2 regions of the Leucobacter sp. UCD-THU genome follow, and region 2 is predicted to be linked to the other one. Evidence: predicted binding sites of a transcription regulator. Region 2 holds the regulator's gene; the other holds the start of a gene.

Region 1 (11,251 bases), on a different contig from region 2:
CGCAGACCCAGCCCGTCGAGCCGAGCAACGATCGGAGCCCCGTGTACTGTGAAACGCCCATCCCCGGGCTCGGCACGCTCTGGATCTCCAGCCCGGCAGAGGGCGCGACCACCATCTCGGCCGACGGCTGCGCCGACATCATCCTGCGCGACGACCAGCTGATCGTCGCCGGTCCCTCGACGAGGTGGCTGCTCGCGCGCGGAAGCGAGCAGCATCCCACGGTGGGGCTCAGGTTCTTCCCGGGGCTCGCGGGTGCGGGTCTCGGCATCGACGCGTTCGAGCTGCGCGACCGCATCCTCCCCGCCCAGGGCCTGCTGCCCGCCGCACTCGCAGAGCGCGGGGAACGGGCGCTGCGCGCCCTGCTGGGCGCGGCGGAGTCGCCGGCGGCGCGCGGGCCGCAAGAGGGACCGACGAGCGGCGCCCCCGATCTGTCGAGGGCGGCAGAGTCTCGGTACGCGGGGAGGTTGCGCGATGCAGCGCGGGCCGTGCCTCGAGAGCTCGCGCTGCATTCTGAGGCGCGGCGGCTGCGGTGGGTCGACGAGGTTCGGGCCGCGGCGCTGCGGGCCGAACCGCTCCCGCGACTCGCCCGCCGCCTGGGATACTCGGAACGGCAGCTGCGCAGGCGCATGCTGCAGACGTTCGGCTACGGATACGCCTCGCTGCGGCGGGTGCTGCGGGCGGAGCGGGCGCGCGACCTGATCCTGCGAGGCGCGCCCCTCGCGACGGCGGCGAGCCTCGCCGGATACGCCGACCAGTCGCATATGGCGCGCGAGTTCGGGCGGGTGATCGGAGCCGCGCCCGCTCAGCTGGCCGCGGCCTCCGGGTCGAGCGGCGCGTAGAGATCGATCGAGTTGCCGTCGGGGTCGAGCACGGTCGCGTAGCGCTGCCCCCACGGCGCATCCCAGGGCTCGGTGTGCGCGGCCGCCGGGTACTGCTGCACGAGCTCGGCGTAGGCCCGGTCGACCTCGGCGGCGCTCTGCGCCCGGCAGGCGAAGCCGATCCGGCCCCCGCCTGCGACGGGGAGCTCGAAGTCCGGCATGAATCTCCGGATCGTCGAGACCGGATCCCAGGCGAGCGTCATGCCGCCCGGCAGCGTCGCCTCGGCGTGGGGCGCCTGCTCCTGCCCGTGCGGGACGTCCACGCCCAGGGCGCGGTAGAACCCGAGCGAGGCCGGAAGGTCGGCCGTGACGATACCGATGAAGTCGAATTGCAGTGTCATAGCCGCCAGCGTAGGCCGAGCGCGGGATGCGCGCTAGAACGAATCGGACACGCGGAAGGGCCCGGATCGCGGGCCCGGGTCATGACCGCTTCAGCACGCGGCCCGGTCGGATCGCTGCGCCTTCGCCCGGGCACCTCCCAGGGCTCACAGCACCAGGTAGCCGTAGCGGTCGGCGATCCGGTCGATCACACCGAGCAGCTCGTCGAGGCCGAGCGGCAGCAGCGCGGCCGGGTGCTGGGGGAGCGCATCTGCCGCATTCGCCCAGAGCGCCACCACGCGCGCGGTCGGCACGAGCGACGACGCCGAGACCACTCCGTCGAGCTCGGGGTAGCGTCGCGCGATCTCGCGCGCCCACGCCCGCGATTGCTCACGGTCTCCGGAGGAGATCGCGGCGTTGCCGCCCGCGACCGCGATCCAATCGCTGTCGGAGAGGTCGAGCAGGCGCAGCGGCCGCGTGGTCTCGAAGGCCACGAGCGTGGGGGAGCCGTCGCGCAGCCGGATCATGCGCTGCGCCTGGAACACCTCGAGCAGAGCGGCCGCGAACGAACCGTCCACGGCATCGTCGGGCCGCTGGACGGAGCCCCCGGAGGCCCCGGCGCTCTCGATCACCCCGTACATCACACCGATGCCGTGGTGGTCGCCGACGGGCAGCGGGTGCGGGTCGAAACGGCCGTCGAGCGGTCCGAACGAGCGGAACTCGTGCCACGCGACCGGGTGGGCCCCGCCCGCCCGGAAGATGCGCACGATCAGTGTGCCTGCGGGCACCTCGCGCACCCAGCGCGGGTCGACGTCGAGGTCGGGAAAGCGGGCCGAATCCGGCTCGGGCAGCTGCTCGCTCACGGCAGACGGTTCAGCGCGTCGTCGACCGCGGCCGCGGCGAGGGCGGGATCCCCTCCCTGTGCCAGCCACTCGAAGGGCGCCAGCTCCTCGTCGTCGACGCGCAGGCGCATCGCGGGGGAGGTGAGCACCCGCTCGACGAGCGCCAGCGGGGTGCCCGCCGGGATCGCGGCCGCGACGATCGACCAACCGGGCAGCTCGCGGCCGTCCGGAAACTGGAATGAGGGGAGTCGCCAGCCGTCGCTGCGGCGCTGGGCGAGCAGGGTGCCCGCGGCGCAGCGCTGCCGCACTCGGGCGGGGGTGACGCCGAGCGTCTCGGCGGCCTCGCCGACGGTGACGCTGAGCTCGGCGAGCTGGCGCTCCCACAGGCGGCTGCGCCGGGTGGCGGGCAGGGAGGTGGGGCGCCGCAGTTCGCCTTCGCTCACGTCGAGACGGGCCAGCACCGACATCTCGGCGCCCGTCAGGCCTCGGAGATCGGCCTGCTGGTGGGCGAGGATGTCGGCGAGCAGCTCTTCGGCGATGTCGAGGCGATCGTCTTCGAGCTGCGTGATGAGCGCGGTGAGCCGGTCGCGGCTGGGCCGCAGGGGAGCACCCGCGAGGTCGCGGCGGCTGCGGGGGAGTTCGGAGGGAAGGTGCGCGATCGACATCTCAGGTCCTTTCGAGAACTTGCATCAATAATATCCGAAAGCGACCTGGGAGGGAAGTGCGCCTGCGGCGAAATCCGCCGAATCACTCGTACACATGTTCGAATATTCAGCCGTGGCGACGTAGGATGGATCAGTGACTTCGAAGAGCGCCGCACCCACCAGCACCACCCCGATCCGCTCGTCTGCCGCACACGCCCAGATCAGCGTCCAGGGGGCCCGCGTGCACAACCTGCAAGACATCGATCTGGCGATCCCGCGCGACTCGATGGTCGTCTTCACCGGACTGTCGGGCAGCGGCAAGTCGAGCCTCGCATTCGACACGATCTTCGCCGAGGGGCAGCGACGCTACGTCGAGTCGCTCAGCGCCTACGCCCGCCAGTTCCTCGGGCAGGTCGACCGCCCCGACGTCGACTTCATCGAGGGGCTGAGCCCCGCCGTCTCGATCGACCAGAAGTCGACCAACCGCAACCCGCGAAGCACGGTCGGCACCATCACCGAGATCTACGACTACATGCGCCTGCTCTGGGCGCGCGTCGGAGTGCCGCACTGCGCGATCTGCGGGGAGCGCATCGCGTCGCAGACCGTGCAGCAGATCGCCGATCGCCTCATGGAGCTTCCCGAGCGCACCCGCTACCAAGTGCTCGCCCCCGTCGTCAGCAAGAAGAAGGGCGAGTTCGTCGACCTCTTCCAGGATCTCGCGGCGGCCGGCTACTCGCGCGCGCTCGTCGACGGCGAGCTGGTGCAGCTCAGCGATCCGCCCAAGCTCAAGAAGCAGATCAAGCACGACATCTCGGTGGTCGTCGACCGCCTCGTGGCCGGCCCCGACGTGCTGGGCCGCCTCACGGACTCCCTCGAGACCGCGCTGCGGCTCGCGGGAGGCATCGTGGCGGTCGACTTCGTGGATCTGGAGCAGGGGGACGAGGATCGCACCCGGCTCTTCTCCGAGCACCTGAGCTGCCCCAATCAGCACCCGGTGCAGCTCACCGAGATCGAGCCCCGCACCTTCTCGTTCAACGCGCCCTTCGGCGCGTGCTCCGCGTGCTCCGGCCTCGGCACGAGCATGTCGGTCGACGAGGATCTGGTGCTCGGCGACCCCGAGCTCTCGATCGCCGAGGGCGTCATCGTGCCCTGGACCAGCCAGGGCAGAAGCCTCTACCAGTACTACGAGAAGCTGCTCGTCGGCCTCTCGAGAGATCTCGACTTCTCGCTCGACACCCCCTGGGGCGAACTGAGCGACGACGTGCGCACCGCGGTGCTCTACGGCAACAACTTCAAGGTCAACGTGCGCTGGAAGAACCGCTTCGGCCGCGAAGTCAAGTACTCGAGCGGCTTCGAGGGCGTGATCCCGTTCATCGAGCGCCAATACGCAGAGGCTGAGAGCGACACGAAGCGCGACCGCTGGCAGGAGTTCCTGCGCGAGGTGCCGTGCCACGCCTGCCACGGCCAGCGCCTCAAGCCCGAGGTGCTCGCGGTGACGGTGAACGGCGAGTCGATCTCGGGCGTCACCGAGTTCAGCCTCACCGAAGCCAAGCGGTTCTTCGACGAGGTCACGCTCACCGAGCGCGAGGCCCGCATCGCCGCCCAGGTGCTGCGCGAGATCCGGCTGCGCTTCGACTTCCTCATCGAGGTCGGCCTCGGCTACCTGACGCTGGCCCGCGCCGCGGGCACCCTCTCGGGCGGCGAAGCCCAGCGCATCCGCCTCGCCACGCAGATCGGCTCAGGCCTCACGGGCGTGCTCTACGTGCTCGACGAGCCGAGCATCGGCCTGCACCAGCGCGACAACCGCCGTCTCATCGAGACCCTGATCAAGCTGCGCGATCTCGGCAACACCCTGATCGTGGTCGAGCACGACGAGGAGACCATCGAAGCGGCCGACTGGATCGTCGACATCGGGCCCGGTGCCGGCGTCGAGGGCGGCACCGTGGTGCACTCGGGCGAGTACCGCGAGCTGCTCGAGAACCGTCGCTCGATCACCGGCGACTACCTCGCCGGCCGGCGCAGCATCGTCACCCCGAAGAAGCGCCGCAAGCGCGACCGCAACCGCGAGCTCAAGGTCGTGGGAGCCCGCTCCAACAACCTGCAGAACGTCGACGCCGTGTTCCCCCTCGGCGTCATGACCGCGGTGACGGGCGTGAGCGGCTCGGGCAAGTCGACGCTCGTCAACGACATCCTCTACCGGGTGCTCGCGAACCAGCTCAACGGCGCACGCCTCGTGCCCGGCAAGCACACCCGCATCACCGGCCTCGAGCACCTCGACAAGGTCGTGCACGTCGACCAGGCCCCCATCGGGCGCACGCCCCGATCCAACCCGGCCACCTACACCGGCGTGTTCGACAAGATCCGCACCCTCTTCGCCGAGACCCCCGAGGCGAAGACCCGCGGCTATCTGCCGGGCCGCTTCAGCTTCAACGTGAAGGGCGGCCGCTGCGAGGCCTGCTCGGGCGACGGCACCCTGAAGATCGAGATGAACTTCCTGCCCGACGTCTACGTCGCCTGCGAGGCCTGCGGGGGCAAGCGCTACAACCGCGAGACCCTGCAGGTGCGCTACAAGGGCAAGAACATCTCCGAGGTGCTCGAGATGCCCATCGCCGAGGCCGAGGAGTTCTTCAAGCCCATCTCGTCGATCCACCGCTACATGAAGACGCTCGTCGACGTCGGCCTCGGCTACGTGCGGCTCGGCCAGAGCGCCACCACGCTGAGCGGCGGCGAGGCGCAGCGCGTCAAGCTCGCCACCGAGCTGCAGAAGCGCTCGAACGGCCGCAGCATCTACGTGCTCGACGAACCCACCACCGGGCTGCACTTCGAAGACGTGCGCAAGCTGCTGCTCGTCCTCAACGGCCTCGTCGACAAGGGCAACACCGTCATCACGATCGAGCACAACCTCGACGTGATCCGCAGCGCCGACTGGATCATCGATCTCGGGCCCGAGGGCGGTTCCGGAGGCGGCACGATCCTCGCGACGGGCACTCCCGAGCAGGTCGCGAAGCACCCCGAGAGCCACACCGGCCGATTCCTCGCCGAGGTGCTCGAGGGCTGGGCCGCGAAGTCGGCGCGCGCCGTGCAGGCGGCTGAGGCGGCGAAGGCCTCGGCTTGATCCAGCCCGTCGACAACCGCGCCGCGTTCCGGCCGGCCCAGGGCGAGATCCCCACCAGCCCAGGCGTCTACCGGTTCAGCGACAAGCACGGGCGCGTGCTCTACATCGGCAAGGCGAAGAACCTCAGGGCGCGGCTGTCCAACTACTTCCAGCCGATGCACTCGCTGATGCCGCGCACCCGCACCATGCTGTCGCTCGCGGCGAAGGTCGACTGGACGGTGGTGGCCACCGACACCGAATCCCTCGTGCTCGAGCACACGTGGATCACGGAGTTCAAACCGCCCTTCAACGTGCAGTTCAAGGACGACAAGTCGTACCCGTACCTCGCCGTCACGCTGCGCGAAGAAGCCCCCCGCCTCATCATCACCCGCAACGAGAAGATCCGCGGCGCGCGGTACTTCGGGCCATACCCGAAGGTGTGGGCGCTGCGCGAGACCACGCAGCTGCTGCAGCGCGCGTTCCCCATCCGCACCTGCAACGACGCCGACTACAAGCGCGCCATGCAGAGCGGGCGCCCCTGCCTCGCGGGGCAGATCGGTCGCTGCCACGGCCCCTGCTCCCGGCTCATCACCATCGAGGCGCACCGCGAACGCGTGGGCGAGCTCGTCTCGTTCCTCGCGGGCGGCGACACCCGTCACCTGCGCGAGCTGCAGCGGGCGATGCGCGACGCGGCGGCCGAGCAGCGCTACGAGGACGCCGCGCGGCTGCGCGACCAGGCGCAGGCCGTCGAGCACGTCATGGAGAAGAACGCTGTGGTGCTCGGCACCGGCTCGAAGCTCGACGTGAACCTCGACGTGTTCGGACTGCGGGCCGACGAACTCGCGGCGGCCGCCCACCAGTTCATCATCCGAGGGGGCAGGATCCGCGGCGAACGCAGCTGGATCGTCGACGTCGAACTCGACGACTCTCCCGCGAAGCTGCTGGAGCAGGTGATCCAGTCGGCCTACGACGGCGAGCGGGAACCGCCGCCCGAGATCCTCGTGCCGCTGCTGCCAGAGAACACCCCCGAGCTCGAGGAGGCCCTGAGCGCGCAGCGGCCCCGCCGCGGCCGCGTGCGCGTGCGCATCCCCGAGCGGGGCGACAAGGCGCAGCTCATGGAGCGCGCCGTGCTGAACGCGGGGGAGCACCTGATCCGGCACAAGCTCAAACGGGCCGCCGACCTCACCGCGCGCACCGACGCGCTCGCCGAACTGCAGCAGGCGCTCGGCATGGACGAGCCGCCGCTGCGCATCGAGTGCATCGACGTGTCGCACCTGCAGGGCACCGGCGTGGTCGCCTCGCTCGTCGTCTTCGAAGACGGCCTGCCCGCGAAGGGCGCCTACCGCAAGTACCGCATCGAGCAGACGCGCGACGACACCGACTCCATCCACCAGGTCGTCGCCCGCCGCGCCGCGCAGCTGAACGCCGCCCGCGAGGCGGGCGAACAGCCGAGCGGCATCTACCGCGACCGCCCCCAACTCGTCATCGTCGACGGCGGCGAGCCCCAGGTGAAGGCCGCGGCGCGCGCGCTCGCCGAGGCCGGCATCACCGACGTCGCACTGTGCGGGATCGCGAAGCGCCTCGAGGAGATCTGGCTGCCCGGCGACCCGTTCCCCGTGATCCTGCCCCGCACGAGCGAGGCGCTGTTCCTCGTGCAGCGCGTGCGCGACGAGGCCCACCGCTTCGCGATCACCTTCCAGCGCCAGCGCCGCAGCACGTCGATCGCGAGCCGCCTCTCCGAGATCCCGGGCCTCGGCCCGAAGCGCGTGCAGGGTCTGCTCAAGCACTTCGGCTCCGTGGCGCGCCTGCGCGCCGCCTCCCACGACGAACTCGCCTCGGCTCCGGGCCTCGGTCCGAAGCTCGCCGAGCAGATCCTCGGCCACCTCGCCTCGTCAGCCCGGGCCGACGGAACCCCGCCCGACGAACCCGAAGCCTCCGCTGCGGCTAAACTTGAGGCATCGATCGATGAGGCACCAGAGGGCGCGTCGCAAGGCGCGCCAGACGAGGGGAACACGGCGTGAACGAGCAGGTATCCGGGCAGGAAATCCTCATCGTCACGGGCATGTCGGGCGCCGGCCGCAGCACGGTCGCCAACACGCTCGAAGACCTGGGCTGGTACGTCGTCGACAACCTGCCCCTCTCGATGCTCAAGACGCTCGCCGACATGGCCGACCGGTCCGGGGGAGCGCTGCCCCGCATCGTGGCCGTGGTCGACGTGCGCGGCCGAGACCTCTTCGCCGAGATCCAAGACGTGATCGACGAGCTGCGCGAGACCGCGACGGTGCGTGTCGTCTTCCTCGACGCCACCGACGAGATCCTCGTTCGCCGCTACGAGTCGGTGCGGCGCCCGCACCCGCTGCAGGGCGAGGCGGGCAGTCTGCTCGAGGGCATCCGCCTCGAGCGCGAGCGCCTGCAGGAGCTGCGGGCCTCGAGCGACGTGGTGATCGACACCTCGCGGTACAACGTGCACGACCTGTCGACCGCCACGCGCGATCTGTTCTCCGACGACAACACGCCCGGCCTGCAGCTCTCCGTGCTGAGCTTCGGCTTCAAGTACGGCGCGCCCACCGACGTCGACCTGATGGTCGACATGCGCTTCCTGCCCAACCCGTTCTGGATCCCCGAACTCCGGCCCCTCACGGGCGTCGACCCCGAGGTCAAGGACTACGTGCTGAGCCGCGACGGCGCCGAGGAGTTCCTCGACCACTACATCGCCGCTCTCACCCCCGTCCTCGCCGGTTTCCAGCGGGAGAACAAGCGGCACGCCTCACTCGCGGTAGGGTGTACCGGCGGCAAGCACCGCTCGGTCGCGACCGCCCGCGAGCTCGCCGACCGCCTCGCCGGCCTGCCGGGTGTGAGCGTCAGCCTGCGCCATCGCGACCTCGGCCGCGAATAGCCCGCGCGCCGCACCCGAAACCTCTCCACCCTCATTCTCCGAAAGGATCCGATTCGTGCTGTCTACTCCCGAGGTGAAGAGCGAACTCGTACGGTTCCCGGTGCAGCGCACCGGTGAGCGCGTCGCCGAGGTCGCCACGATTCTGCGTCTCGCGGGCGGACTCCACACGATCTCGGGTCGCATCGCCCTCGAGGCCGAGCTGCACACGCCGCAGATCGTGCAGCGCGTGCGCAAAGACCTCGCCGAGCTCTACGGGGTGCGCTCCGAGGCCAAGCAGCTGCCGCCGTCGAGCACGCGGCCCGGCGCCCCCCAGTTCCTCGTGCGCGTGCTCGACGGCGAGACGCTGGCGCGCCAGCTCGGCCTGCTCGATCAGCGCCGCCGCCAGATCCGCGGCCTCCCGAACCGTCTCACCACGGGCGCCCAGGCCGAGCTCGCCGCGATCTGGCGCGGCGCCTTCCTCGCCCGCGGCGGCATCACCGCTCCGGGCCGCTCCGCGTCGCTCGAGATCGTCTGCCCCACCAGCGAGGTCACGATGGCGCTCGTCGGCGCGGCGAGCCGCATCGGCATCGAGGCGAAGAGCCGCGAGATCCGGGGCCAGAACAAGGTGCTGATCCGCGACAGCGAGGCGATCGGCGAGATGCTCGGCGCGATGGGCGCGCAGCAGGCCCGCTCCAGCTGGGACGAGCTGCGCCGCGCCCGCGAGACCCGCGCGACCGCGAACCGGCTCGTCAACTTCGACGACGCCAACCTGCGGCGCTCGGCGCAGGCGTCGGTCGCCGCGTGCGCTCGCGTCGAGCGCGCACTCGAGATCCTCGGCGACGACGTGCCCAAGCACCTGAACTACGCCGGCCAGCTGCGTCTCGCGCATCGCGAGGCGAGCCTCGACGACCTCGGCGCCCGCGCCGATCCGCCGCTCACCAAGGACGCGATCGCGGGCCGCATCCGGCGTCTGCTCGCGATGGCCGACAAGGAGGCGGAGGCCCGAGGCATCCCGGGCACCGAGGCGAGCCTGCCCGAAGAACTCGATTCGATGTAACGCGCGCGCGGCCGGGCGTCAACCCTGCCGCACCCGGCTGATTCTCCGCCACTTCCGGGCGCCAGAGCCCTAGACTTGAACCGTCAACTGTCGAACGCAGAGATTGGAGCACCTCATGGCTGCTTATTCACTCCCCGAGCTTCCCTACGATTACGCCGCGCTCGAGCCGCACATCAGCGGCAAGATCATGCAGTTGCACCACGACAAGCACCACCAGGCCTATGTGACCGGCGCGAACACGGCTCTCGAGCAGCTCGCCGAGGCGCGCGACTCCGACAACCTCGCAGCCGTGAACAAGCTCGAGAAGGATCTCGCCTTCAACCTCGGCGGTCACGTCAACCACACCATCTTCTGGAACAACCTCTCGCCCGAGGGCGGGGAGCGCCCCGAGGGCGAGCTCGCCGCGGCGATCGACGAGCACTTCGGCTCGTTCGAGAAGTTCCAGGCCCACTTCACCGCCACCGCGCTCGGTGTGCAGGGCTCCGGCTGGGCCGTGCTCGCGTGGGATGCGCTGGGTCAGCGCCCGAACATCGTGCAGCTCTTCGACCAGCAGGGCAACCTGCCCGCCGGCACCGTGCCGCTGCTCATGCTCGACGTCTGGGAGCACGCTTACTACCTCGACTACCTCAACGTGCGCGCCGACTACGTGAAGGCGTTCTGGAACATCGCGAACTGGCAGGACGTGGCGAAGCGCTTCGAGGCCGCCCGCTCGCAGACGCCCGGCCTGATCTGAGCCCGCCCCGGCATGCGCACCATCGAATCACTGGGAGACCTGCGCTCCCGCACCGTCATCGTCCGCTGCGATCTGAACGTTCCGCTGTCCGACGGCGTTATCACCGATGACGGCCGCATCCGCGCCTCGCTCACCACGATCCGCGAGCTTCGCGATGCGGGGGCGAAGATCGTGATCATCAGCCACCTGGGCCGCCCGAAGGGCGAGCCCGAGGCCCGCTACTCGCTGAAGCCGGTGGCGGTGCGCATGTCGGAGCTGCTCGGCGCGCCCGTCGAGTTCGTCGACCAGACCGTCGGCGCCTCGGCGTCGGCGGCCGTCGGCGCGCTCGACGACGGCGACGTCGTGCTGCTCGAGAACCTGCGTTTCAACGCGGGGGAGACCAGCAAGGACGACGCCGAACGGCGCGCCTTCGCCGAGCAGCTCGCCGAGCTCGGCGACGCGTTCGTCTCGGACGGCTTCGGCGTCGTGCACCGCCGCCAGGCCAGCGTGTACGACCTCGCGCAGCTGCTGCCGAGCGCCGCCGGCCGACTCGTCGCGGCCGAACTCGAGGTGCTGCAGCGCCTCACCGTCGACCCCGCGCGCCCGTACACGGTGGTGCTCGGCGGTTCGAAGGTCTCCGACAAGCTCGGGGTCATCTCGCACCTCATCGAGCGCGTCGACACGCTGCTCATCGGAGGCGGCATGCTCTTCACCTTCCTCGCAGCCCAGGGCCACGCCGTCGCGGCGAGCCTGCTCGAGCAGGATCAGCTCGACACCGTGCGGGGCTACCTCGCCGATGCCGAGAAGCGCGGCGTGCGCATCGTGCTGCCG
Region 2 (11,251 bases):
CTGCACGGCCTCGCCCCCGACGCCGTGTTCGTCTCGGCGCGCACCGGCGAGGGCGTCGAGGAGCTGCGGCGCCGGATCGACGCGGCGCTGCCGGTTCCGGATCGCGAGGTCACCGTGGTGGTGCCCTACGACCGCGGCGAGCTCGTGGCCGAGCTGCACGAGCGCAACCGCGTGCTGTCGACGGAGTACGTCGAGCAGGGCACGCGGGTGCGCGCCTACGTGACGGGCGAGATGCTCGCGAAGCTCGACCCGTACCTGGCGTAGGCGGAGCCTTCGGGGCGGACGCCGACTCGAAGGCTGTAACACTTCGTAGTTCATACAGCGCAACATGCGCACTCCACGTCGGCGGTGCGGGATAGCGTGTGGGTGACCGGGCGCGGATCGCACCCGGTCGCGCACCCCACGTTCCCGAACCGAAGGACCCGCATGTCCGCAACGACGCCCCTGCCCAACGCCACGATCCTCGGGTACCCGCGCCTCGGCCGCCGCCGCGAGCTGAAGCGGGCCATCGAGTCCTACTGGAAGGGCAGCACGAGCGAGGGCGAGCTCCTCGAGACGGCTCGGGAGCTGCGCGCCGCGACCCGCTCGCGCCTCGTCGAGCTCGGCCTGCCCGCAGCGGGCGGCGCGGTGCCCGAGAGCTTCAGCTTCTACGACCAGGTGCTCGACGCGACGCTCGCGCTCGGCGCGATCCCGGGCCGCTTCGCCGACGTCGCGGCGCGCGAGGGCGCGAGCGACCTCGACGTCTACTTCGCGCTCGCGCGCGGCGACAAGGACCACCAGCCGCTCGAGATGACCAAGTGGTTCGACACGAACTACCACTACAGCGTTCCCGAGATCGACGAGCGCACCCCGTTCGCGGCGAACGCGGCCTCCCTCGTGGCCGGCGTCGCCGAGGCCGCGCAGCAGGGCGTCGAGCCGCGCCCCGTGCTCGTGGGCCCCGTCACCTACCTGCTGCTCGCGAAGGCCTCCGACGACGCCGGCGAGGGCTTCCGCCCCATCGATCGCCTCGACGAGGCGGTCGCGGTCTACGCCGAGCTGCTGAGCGCGCTCGCCGCCGCCGGCGCCTCCTGGGTGCAGCTCGACGAGCCCGCACTCGTCTCCGACTCGCTCTCGGTGCCGCGCGAGCAGACCCTCGCGCTCGTCGAGCGGGCGTACGGCGCGCTCGGCGCGGCGCCCGCGGCGCAGCGTCCGCAGATCCTGCTGACCGCGCCCTACGGCGACTCCTCCGGCGCGCTCCTGCGCCTTGGCGCGCTGCCCGTCGAGGCGGTGCAGGCCGACCTCGTGCGCGGCACACTGCCGATCGAGGCCCACGACTCCGGCGAGCTCGCGCGGGCGTTCGAGGGCACGCAGCTGGTCGCCGGTGTCGTCGACGGCCGCAACATCTGGCGCACCGATCTGCGCCAGTCGTTCGGCACCGCCGAGGCTCTGCAGCGCTCGGGCATCGCCGTGGTCGTCGGCACCTCCAACAATCTCCAGCACGTGCCGCACGACGTGAACGACGAGACCAAGCTCGACGAGCGCCTGAAGTCGTGGCTCGCCTTCGCCGACCAGAAGGTCGAGCAGGTGGCGATCCTCGCCCGCGGCCTCTCCGAGGGCTCCGCTGCCATCGAGGCCGAGCTGGCCGAGGTCGACCGGGTGCTCGCGGACCGCGCATCGGCCCCCGGCGTTCGCGTCGACGGCGTCCGGGATCGCGTCTCCGCCGTCGGCGAGGCCGATCGCAGCCGCGCCTCCGAGGGCGACCGCCGCGACGCGCAGAGCGCGCTCGGCATCCCGAGCCTCGCGACCACCACGATCGGCTCCTTCCCGCAGACCACCGAGATCCGCAAGGCCCGCGCCGCCTTCACGCGCGGCGAGATCGACCAGCAGGCCTACGACGGCTTCCTCCGCGAGGAGATCGAGCGCGTCATCCGGCTGCAGGAGCAGATCGGGCTCGACGTGCTCGTGCACGGCGAGGCCGAGCGCAACGACATGGTGCAGTACTTCGCCGAGCTGCTCGACGGCTTCGCGGTCACCGAGCACGGCTGGGTGCAGTCGTACGGCACCCGCGCCACCCGCCCCTCGATCCTGTGGGGCGACGTCTCGCGGCCCGCCCCCATGACGGTCGCGTGGTCGGCCTACGCGCAGTCGCTCACCGATCGCCTCGTCAAGGGCATGCTCACGGGCCCCGTCACGATCCTCGCCTGGTCGTTCGTGCGCGACGACCAGCCGCTCGCCGACACCGCGAACCAGGTGGCGCTCGCGCTGCGCGACGAGATCGACGATCTCGTCGAGGCCGGCATCAAGATCGTGCAGGTCGACGAGCCGGCGCTGCGCGAGCTGCTGCCGCTCGACGCCGACCGCCAGCCCGCCTACCTCGACTGGTCGGTGGGGTCGTTCCGTCTCGCGACGAGCGGGGCGGCCGCCGAGGTGCAGATCCACACCCACCTCTGCTACTCCGAGTTCGGCGAGATCATCGACGCGGTCGACGGCCTCGACGCCGACGTGACCTCGATCGAGGCGGCCCGCAGCCGCATGGACGTGGTCGAGCCCCTCGGTGATCACGGCTACTCGCGCGGCATCGGCCCGGGCGTCTACGACATCCACTCGCCCCGCGTGCCGAGCGTCGAGGAGCAGACCGAGCTGATCCGCATCGCCGCGAGCCGCATCCCCGGCGAGCAGCTGTGGGTGAACCCCGACTGCGGGCTCAAGACGCGCGGCTACGAAGAGACCGTGGAGAGCCTCACGAACCTCGTGCGGGCGGCTCAGGCGGTGCGCGAAGGAGCGGTGTGACGCTGCCCGACTCGCGGGCGCCGCAGCCCGGTGCGGCGGCGCCCTGGCCGAGCGATCGGCTCCCCACCGAGCCCGTCGGCTCGCTGCCGCGCCCGGCGCGGCTGCAGCGCGCGGTGCTCGACGCCGAGACGGGGCTCGCCTCGCAGGCCCAGCTGCGCGCCGAGCAGGATCTCGCGGTGCGCGACACCCTCGACCGCCTGGCGGCGACCGGCTCGCCGATCATCTCCGACGGCGAGCAGCGCAGGCACAGCTTCGCGAGCTATCCGCTCGGCACCGACGAGGTCGAGGAAGGGCCGGTCTTCGCGGTGTTCGCCGACGGCCACCACCGGGTGATCCCGAGCCTCGCAAGCGCACCGTTCGCCTTCCGCGCGTGGGCCGCCGATGACGTGTCGGCGGCTCGCGAGCTGACCGACCTGCCGCTCAAGCAGGCCGTGATCTCGCCGTCGATGCTGTCGCTCATGGTGCCCGATGCGGGCCTCGGCGACTACTCGCGCGACGACTTCCTGAACGACGTGGTCGACGGCTGCGCCGACGACATCGCGCGCTGCTTCGCCGCGGGCGCCTCCCGCGTCACGATCGACTTCACGGAGGGGCGCCTCGCGCTGCGCCGTGATCTGCGCGCCCCGTGGGCCGGCCCCGAAGCGCTGGGAGGCTTCATCGAGCTCATCAACCGGGTGCTGGATCGCCTCGAGCCGCGGCAGCGCGCCGCGGTGGGCGTGCACACCTGCCCCGGCAACGACAACGACTCGGCGCACAGCGCCGACATCGACTACGCCGAGCTGATCCCCGAGCTGTTCCAGATCGAGGCGGGGTACTTCCTGGTGCAGGCCGCGGGGGAGAAGGATCCGGATCGTGTCGCCCGTCTCGTCGGCGGTCAGCTGCGCGGACGGGCATCCCGCGGGCGCGCCCCGCGCGTGCTCATCGGCGTGACCAACCCCACCCATCCGAGGCTCGAGACGGCCGAGCAGATCCGCGACCAGCTCGTGCGGGCGGCGCGCTTCGTGCCGCCCGAGCTGCTCGGCTCTACCGACGACTGCGGGTTCTCGCCCTACCTCATCGACGAGAAGCCGCGGCACGGCTCGCCCGACTTCGCCCGCGACGTGGCCTTCGCCAAGATCGCCGCTCGGGTGCGGGGCACCGAGCTGGCGTCCGAGGCCCTGGCGGGAGCGGCGTCGTGAGCCCGCTGCCGCTCGCGGGCAGCGCGCCCACCCGCGCCCGCTTCTCCTTCGAGGTGTTCCCGGCGCGCAGCGGCGCCGCCGCCCTCGCCCTCGGGCACGCCGTGCAGCACCTCTCCGCAGCCGGCCCCGACTTCATCTCGGTCACCTACGGGGCGAACGGGTCCAACCGCGACGCGTCGCTCGACCTGCTGAAGTACCTGCGCGATCACACCGACGCACTGCCGCTCGCACACCTCACCACGGTCGGTGAGAGCCGCGATGCGGTGCGCGAGACGATCCACCGCATCATGGACGCCGGCGTGCACGACTTCCTCGCCCTGCGCGGCGACCCGCCGCGGGGGCTCGACGAGCACGACCCTGCGGTGACGGGATCCCTGTCGTCGCTCGAGCTGGTCGATCTGGTCGCCGAGGCCCGCGCCGAGCGACCGCCGCTCACGAGCGTCGGGCGCACCGCCGTGGCCGCGTACCCGAACGGGCACCCGCTGTCGCGATCGCGTTCGCAGGACATCGAATGGCTCATCGAGAAGCAGGAGGCCGGCGCGCAGTTCGCCGTCACGCAGCTCTTCTTCCGGGCCGAGGAGTACCTCGGCTTCGTGGGCGACGCCCAGAGCGCGGGGCTGCGGATCCCCGTGCTGCCCGGGCTCATGCCGGTCTCGACGAGTGCGCAGCTGCGCAAGGTCGCGTCGCTGGCGGGTCGCCCGGCCCCCGAGGGGCTGGAACGGGCACTCGAGGAGGCCGGGGGATACGCGCCCGAGCTGGGCGTGGAGCACACGGTCGACCTCGCACGCGCGCTGCTCGCCGGGGGAGCCCCGTCGGTGCACCTCTACACCTTCAACCGGCACGAGCAGGTGCTGGCCGTGCTGCGCGAGCTGCAGCTGCTGACGCCGGATCCGATCGGCTGAGGGTACGGCAGCGCCGGGCGCTCCCGCGGCGTTCGGCCGCTCGCCACCGCGTGCCGACGCCGGGCCGGGGGCGGCCCCGGCCCGGCCTGCGCGATCAGACGGAGCGGAAGACCGCGACGACGCGGCCGAGCACCTCGGCGTGGTCGCCGAGGATCGGCTCGAACGCGCTGTTGCGCGGCAGCAGCCACGTGTGGCCGTCGCGGCGGCGGAAGACCTTGACGGTCGCCTCGCCGTCGAGCATCGCCGCGACGATGTCGCCGTTCTCGGCCTCGCGCTGCTGGCGCACGACCACAAAATCGCCGTCGCAGATCGCCGCATCGATCATGGAGTCGCCCACCACGCGCAGCATGAACAGCTGGCCGTCGCCCACGAGCTGCCGGGGGAGCGGCACGATCTCCTCGACCTGCTGGTCGGCCGTGATCGGCACGCCCGCGGCGATCTGCCCGACCAGGGGCACGTAGGCGGCTTCCTCGACCTGCTGCGCGGGGGCGTCGGCGATGGCCGCGCTCGTGCTCGCCAGCTCGACGAGGATCTCGAGTGCTCGGGGCCGGTTCGGATCGCGGCGGATGTACCCGCCGAGCTCGAGGCGGCTGAGCTGGTGGGTGACGCTCGAGAGCGAGGAGAGCCCGACGGCGTCGCCGATCTCGCGCATGCTGGGCGGGTAGCCGCGAGTGTCGACCGAGCGCGCGATGCACTCGAGGATCGCCTGCTGCTTCTCGCTGAGGGGCTTCCGGGAGTGGGGAGCGTCGCTCATCGCTGTCCTTTCCGAGGCCCGAGGGCGGTGGCGGGAGGGTCGGATCCATGAATGTCAGTGGTTGCTGATTCAGTGATGCCGTTGCTCGAAACCATAGCCGCTGCATTCGAACACCGCCAAACAAGTGTTCGAGTGTCGCGGAAAAGATCGAAACATGTGTTCGAAGATCTTGCTTGCGGTTTCGATTCATCGAAGATATATTCGAAACAGATGTTCGCCCCGATGTGATACTCGCGGCGGCGCGGAAGAACAGGAGAGACCACCATGAGCGCACAGGCGGTTCTGCAGCACGAGTCGTACGAGGTTCGCCCCCCGAAGGCGAACGCGAAGCTGCGCCTCACGCGTCGCGGGCGAGTGGTCTTCGGATCGCTGGCCACCGTGATGGTCGCGGGCCTGCTCGCGCTGGCGGCGACGTTCGCGGGCCCCCAGGCCTTCGCGTCGGAAGAGGGCGCTTCCGGCCAGCAGTTCCACTACGTGGTCGTGCAGCCCGGTGCTTCGCTCTGGTCGCTCGCGACCGAGCTCGACCCCGAGGCCGACCCGCGCGACCTGGTCGCCGAGATCGTGCAGCTCAACCAGCTCGACGGCTCTGGCATCGAGGCGGGCGAGGCGATCGCGGTGCCGCTGCGGTACTCCGACAGCCCCGCGGTGTTCGGGGCCGACGAGCTCGATGCGTGAGGGTGTGAAGCCTGAGCGATCGAAGCGTGCGCGTTCGAAGGCGTCCCGGGCGCACCCACTAGGTTCCGACCCTGCGCGCCGGCCTCGCGAGCCGGCGGCGCCCCGGGGAGGTTCTAAACTGGTGCGGTGACCAGCCTGAGCGATCTCCCTCTCCGCGCCAACCTCGTCGGCAAGCAGCCCTACGGGGCTCCCCAGGATCCCGTGCCGGTGAGCCTCAACGTCAACGAGAACACGCATCCGATCCCCGAGCGCGTGGTCGCCGACATCGTGGAGTCGCTCGCGCAGGCGGTTCACGGAGTGAACCGCTATCCCGACCGCGAGTTCACCGAGCTGCGCGAGGCCCTGGCCGGTTATCTCGGCCATGGCCTGACCGTCGAGCAGCTGTGGGCGGCGAACGGCTCGAACGAGGTGCTGCAGCAGATTCTGCAGGCGTTCGGCGGCCCCGGGCGCTCGCTGCTGAGCTTCACGCCCACCTACTCCATGTACCCGCTGCTCGCCTCGGGCACCGACACGGAGTGGATCGCCGTTGCGCGCCCCGCCGACTACGCCCTCACCCCCGAGCTCGTGGTCGGCGCCCTGCGCGAGCACCGGCCCGACATCGCCATCCTGTGCGGCCCCAACAACCCCACCGGCACGCCGCTCGACCGCGAGGTGATCCTCGCCGCCTATGAGGCCTTCGACGGCATCCTCATCGTCGACGAGGCCTACCACGAGTTCGACGCGCAGCGCGAGAGCGCGGTCGCGCTGCTGCCCGGCCGCCATCGCCTGCTCGTCTCGCGCACCATGAGCAAGGCCTTCGCCTTCGCCGGCGTGCGCCTCGGATATCTCGCGGCAGACCCCGCCGTGATCGACGCCCTGCGCCTCGTGCGACTGCCGTACCACCTCTCCGCGCTCACGCAGGCCGCGGCTACCGCCGCCATACGCCACTCCGACGAGATGCTCGCCACCGTCGCCGACATCCGCGATCAGCGCGATCGGCTCGCCGCCGCACTCGTGCAGCTCGGCTACGAGGTGCACCCGTCCGGCGCGAACTTCCTGCTGGTCGGCGGCTTCGACGATCCGGCAGCGGTCTTCGAGTCGCTGCGCGCGCAGGGTATCCTGATCCGCAACCTCGGCATCGAGGGGCACCTGCGCATCACCGCCGGGACCGAGAGCGAGACCACCGCCGTGATCGAGGCGATCGCGGCGCTGACGCCGACTGCGCGCTGACGCCCGCCCTGCCGCGTGGACGGCCGCCTCGACGCGGAGAGCGTGCGCTTCAGATACAAGTGACAGCTATCTTCCGTGCGTGCGGATAGGATCGAGGCGATGTCTCAGCACGAACACGACGGCGCGAGCGACGCCGAGAACGCCCCGGGCGCGGGCGACGCCCCCACGAGCGAGGGCCTCGCCGCCGATACCGCGCAACGCGCCGACGCGTCGGGCTCGGTGTCGACCGCTCGGTCCGTCGAGGCCGGCGAACCGCTCCCCGCCGGGCCGGCCGAACCGGCGCCGGTCGCCGTCGCGGCGGCCCCGCGTCGGCGAGGGGCGGCCGAGACCCTCGACCGCCGCGCGCTCGAGCGGCGCTACCGCCTGATGCGCAACCTCGTCGTGCTGCTCGTGGCGCTCGTCGTGGTGCTCGGCGGCGTCTCGGTCTCGCAGCTCGTGCAGCTGCAGAGCGCGGAGACCGTCGGCGCAGCGGCCTCCGCGACCGGCGCGTCGGCCGAGGCGGGTGCCTCGGCGCAGCCCGGCGAAGCCGGCAGCTGCCCCGCGCCCGAGCGCCGCGAGCCGAACGACCCGATGGCGCTCGGCGACGTCGACGCCCCCGTGGTGATCGCCGAGTGGACCGACTTCCGCTGCCCCTACTGCGGCGTGTTCTCGCGCGACACCCTGCCGACGCTGATCGAAGAGTACGTCGACACCGGCAAAGTGCGACTCGAGGTGCACGACGTCGACTTCATCGACGGCGACGTCTCCGCGCGGGTGGCGGTGGCCGCGCGCGCGGCCGGGGAGCAGGATCGCTACTTCGAGTACCTCTTCGAGGTCTACGACGCGATGCACCAGGAGCGCCCCGAGATCACCGACTCGTTGCTCGTCGACTACGCGAAGCAGGCGGGCGTGCCCGACATCGCGCGTTTCACCGCCGACCTCGACAGCTCCGAGCTGCTCGCCGAGCTGCGCGCCAGCAGCGCGCAGGCCAAGCAGCTGGGCGTGGGATCGGTGCCGTTCTTCGCCGAGACCGACGGCTGCCAGGTGCTGCAGGGCGCGCAGCCGATCGAGCAGTTCCGCGGCTTCCTCGACAGCGCGGTCGCCGCTGCCGAGCAGGGCCGCGGCGAGTAGCGCGAGGTGGAGCTCACCCTGCTCGGCGCCTTCCTCGGCGGCGCCCTGACCCTGCTCAGTCCCTGCTCGGCGATGCTGCTGCCCGCGTTCTTCGCCTACGCGTTCAGCAGCCCGGGTGCACTGATCGCGCGCACCGGCGTCTTCTTCCTCGGCCTCGCGACCTCGCTCGTGCCGCTCGGGCTGCTCGCCGGCACCGTGGGCGCTTGGGTGACGCTGCACCGGGACGGTCTCATGACGGCCGCGGCGATCGTGGTCATCGTGCTGGGCGTCGCGATGCTTCTCGGCGTGCGACTGCCCGCCATGACGCGCCAGCGCGGCGCGAAGAGCACCTCGATCGCGTCGGTCTACGCGCTCGGCACCGTGTACGGACTCGCCGGAGTGTGCGCGGGGCCGCTGCTCGGCGCAGCACTGACGATGGCCGCCTACGGCGGCAACGCGCTGCTCGGAGGCGTCGTGATGCTCGTCTTCGCGGCCGGCATGGCCCTGCCGCTGCTGCTGCTCGCCCTGCTCTGGGAGCGCGTGCCCGGGGTGCGCCGCCTCGTGCGCCCCCGAGAACTCGTGATCGGTCGCTGGCGCAACGCGTGGAGCAGCGTGATCGGCGGAGCGATCACGGTCGGCATCGGTGTGCTCCTGCTCGCGACGCGCGGCACGAGCACCCTCGGCAGCATGCTGGGGTACTCCGAACAGGCGCGCCTCGAGGGATGGGTGCAGCACGCCTCCGCCGCGATCCCGAACTGGGTGTTCCTCGTCGTGGTGCTGACCGCCGGCGGGCTCTGGTTCGCGGTGCGCCAGGCGCTGCGCCGCGATCCCGAACCGCCGCTCGCCGCACCCGCAGGGACCGGCGCCGGCGAACCCCGATAGAATCATGGCCATGACCGCAGCAGCACGCACCGCCTCGCTCGAGCGCTCCACGAGCGAGTCGCAGATCAGCCTGAGCCTCGACCTCGACGGCACGGGCGCATCCGACATCGACACCGGTGTGCCCTTCTTCGACCACATGCTCACGGCGCTGGCGCGCCACTCGCTCACCGACCTCACCGTGCGGGCGCGCGGCGACGTGCACATCGACGTGCACCACACCGTCGAGGACACGGGTATCCTGCTCGGCCAGGCGATCCTCGAGGCGCTCGGCGACAAGAGCGGCATCTCGCGCTACGGCGACGCCCTCGTGCCCCTCGACGAGGCGCTCGCGCAGGCCGTGGTCGACATCTCGGGCCGCCCCTACCTCGTGCACTCGGGCGAGCCCGCAGGGTTCGAGTTCCACCTCATCGGCGGCCACTTCACGGGGTCGATGGTGCGCCACTTCTTCGAGGCGCTGGTGCTGAACGCGCGGCTCACCGTGCACCTCAGACTGATCGAGGGGCGGGATCCGCACCACATCGCCGAGGCCGAGTTCAAGGCGTTCGCCCGCGCTCTGCGCCAGGCGAAGGCGCTCGACCCGCTCGTCGCAGGCATCCCGTCGACCAAGGGAGCCCTGTGACGGGGAGCGAGCGCGTCGCCGACGGTGCTGATGGGAACGGTCCGCGCAAGCGCGTCGCCGTTCTCGACTACGGCTCGGGCAATGTGCACTCCGCGGTCAAGGCGCTCGCGAAGGCGGGCGCCGAGGTCGAACTGACCCGGGATCCGCGCGCGGTCGCCGAGGCCGACGGTCTGCTCGTGCCCGGCGTGGGCGCGTTCGACGCCGTGATGCGGCAGTTGCGCGCGGTGCGCGGCGACGAACTCATCGATCGCAGGCTCGCCGGCGGTCGCCCCGTGCTGGGCATCTGCGTGGGCGAGCAGGTGATGTTCGAGCGCGGCGTCGAGCGCGGCGTCGAGACCGAGGGGCTCGGCCAGTGGCCGGGCACCGTGCGCCGCCTCGAGGCCGACGTGCTGCCGCACATGGGCTGGAACACCGTCGAGGCGCCCGAGAACTCGGTGCTGTTCCGCGGCATCGCCCACGAGCGCTTCTACTTCGTGCACAGCTACGCGGCCACCGACTGGGCCCTCGAAGGGCGCGGCGCGGCGACCAGGCCGATCGTGACGTGGGCCGAGCACGGCGAGCGATTCGTCGCCGCCGTCGAGAACGGCCCGCTGAGCGCGACCCAGTTCCACCCCGAGAAGTCCGGCGAAGCCGGCATCCAGCTGCTGCGCAACTGGATCTCGACCCTCTGACACCCGACTCTCGTACCAAGGAGAACCGCACACATGAGTGAACTGGCGCAGGGCCCCAAACTTCAGCTGCTGCCCGCGATCGACATGGTCGACGGCAAGGCGGTGCGCCTCACCCAGGGCGAGGCCGGCACCGAGACCAACTACGGCAGCCCGGTCGACGCGGCACTCGACTGGATCGAGCAGGGCGCGGAGTGGATCCACCTCGTCGACCTCGACGCCGCCTTCGGGCGCGGCAGCAACGTCGCGGTGGCGCGCAAGATCATCAAGCGCGCGGGCGACGTCAACATCGAGTTCTCGGGCGGCATCCGCGACGACGCGAGTCTCGAGGCCGCGCTCGAGATGGGGGCGCGCCGCGTGAACCTCGGCACTGCCGCGCTCGAGAACCCGGAGTGGACCCGCGCGGTGATCGCCCGCTACGGCGAGCAGATCGCCGTCGGCCTCGACGTGCGCGGCGAGACCCTCGCCGCCCGAGGCTGGACCGAGGAGGGCGGCAACCTCTGGGA

The links. The regulator LexA, encoded in region 2, represses DNA repair genes until DNA is damaged. The targets are predictions, from matches to a motif close to TCGAACANNTGTTCGA.
Region 1: the regulator LexA is predicted to act here: its motif matches at 2,790-2,805, upstream of uvrA (excinuclease ABC subunit UvrA).

What each region holds. Positions count from the first base shown of each region.
Region 1 is NZ_KB714603.1:230,929-242,179, reverse strand. It holds gene H490_RS0116245 (helix-turn-helix transcriptional regulator) at 42-839, shown strand; gene H490_RS27385 (VOC family protein) at 803-1,219, opposite strand; gene H490_RS27380 (hypothetical protein) at 1,364-2,059, opposite strand; gene H490_RS32380 (hypothetical protein) at 2,056-2,703, opposite strand; gene uvrA (excinuclease ABC subunit UvrA) at 2,876-5,797, shown strand; gene uvrC (excinuclease ABC subunit UvrC) at 5,794-7,797, shown strand; gene rapZ (RNase adapter RapZ) at 7,794-8,672, shown strand; gene whiA (DNA-binding protein WhiA) at 8,728-9,708, shown strand; gene H490_RS27350 (superoxide dismutase) at 9,824-10,441, shown strand; gene H490_RS27345 (phosphoglycerate kinase) at 10,454-11,251, shown strand, end outside.
Region 2 is NZ_KB714604.1:10,716-21,966, forward strand. It holds gene hflX (GTPase HflX) at 1-264, shown strand, start outside; gene metE (5-methyltetrahydropteroyltriglutamate--homocysteine S-methyltransferase) at 427-2,769, shown strand; gene H490_RS27590 (hypothetical protein) at 2,766-3,947, shown strand; gene H490_RS27595 (methylenetetrahydrofolate reductase) at 3,944-4,849, shown strand; gene lexA (transcriptional repressor LexA) at 4,944-5,603, opposite strand; gene H490_RS27605 (hypothetical protein) at 5,868-6,278, shown strand; gene H490_RS27610 (histidinol-phosphate transaminase) at 6,405-7,487, shown strand; gene H490_RS0116280 (DsbA family protein) at 7,587-8,597, shown strand; gene H490_RS27615 (cytochrome c biogenesis CcdA family protein) at 8,604-9,458, shown strand; gene hisB (imidazoleglycerol-phosphate dehydratase HisB) at 9,469-10,077, shown strand; gene hisH (imidazole glycerol phosphate synthase subunit HisH) at 10,074-10,748, shown strand; gene priA (bifunctional 1-(5-phosphoribosyl)-5-((5-phosphoribosylamino)methylideneamino)imidazole-4-carboxamide isomerase/phosphoribosylanthranilate isomerase PriA) at 10,782-11,251, shown strand, end outside.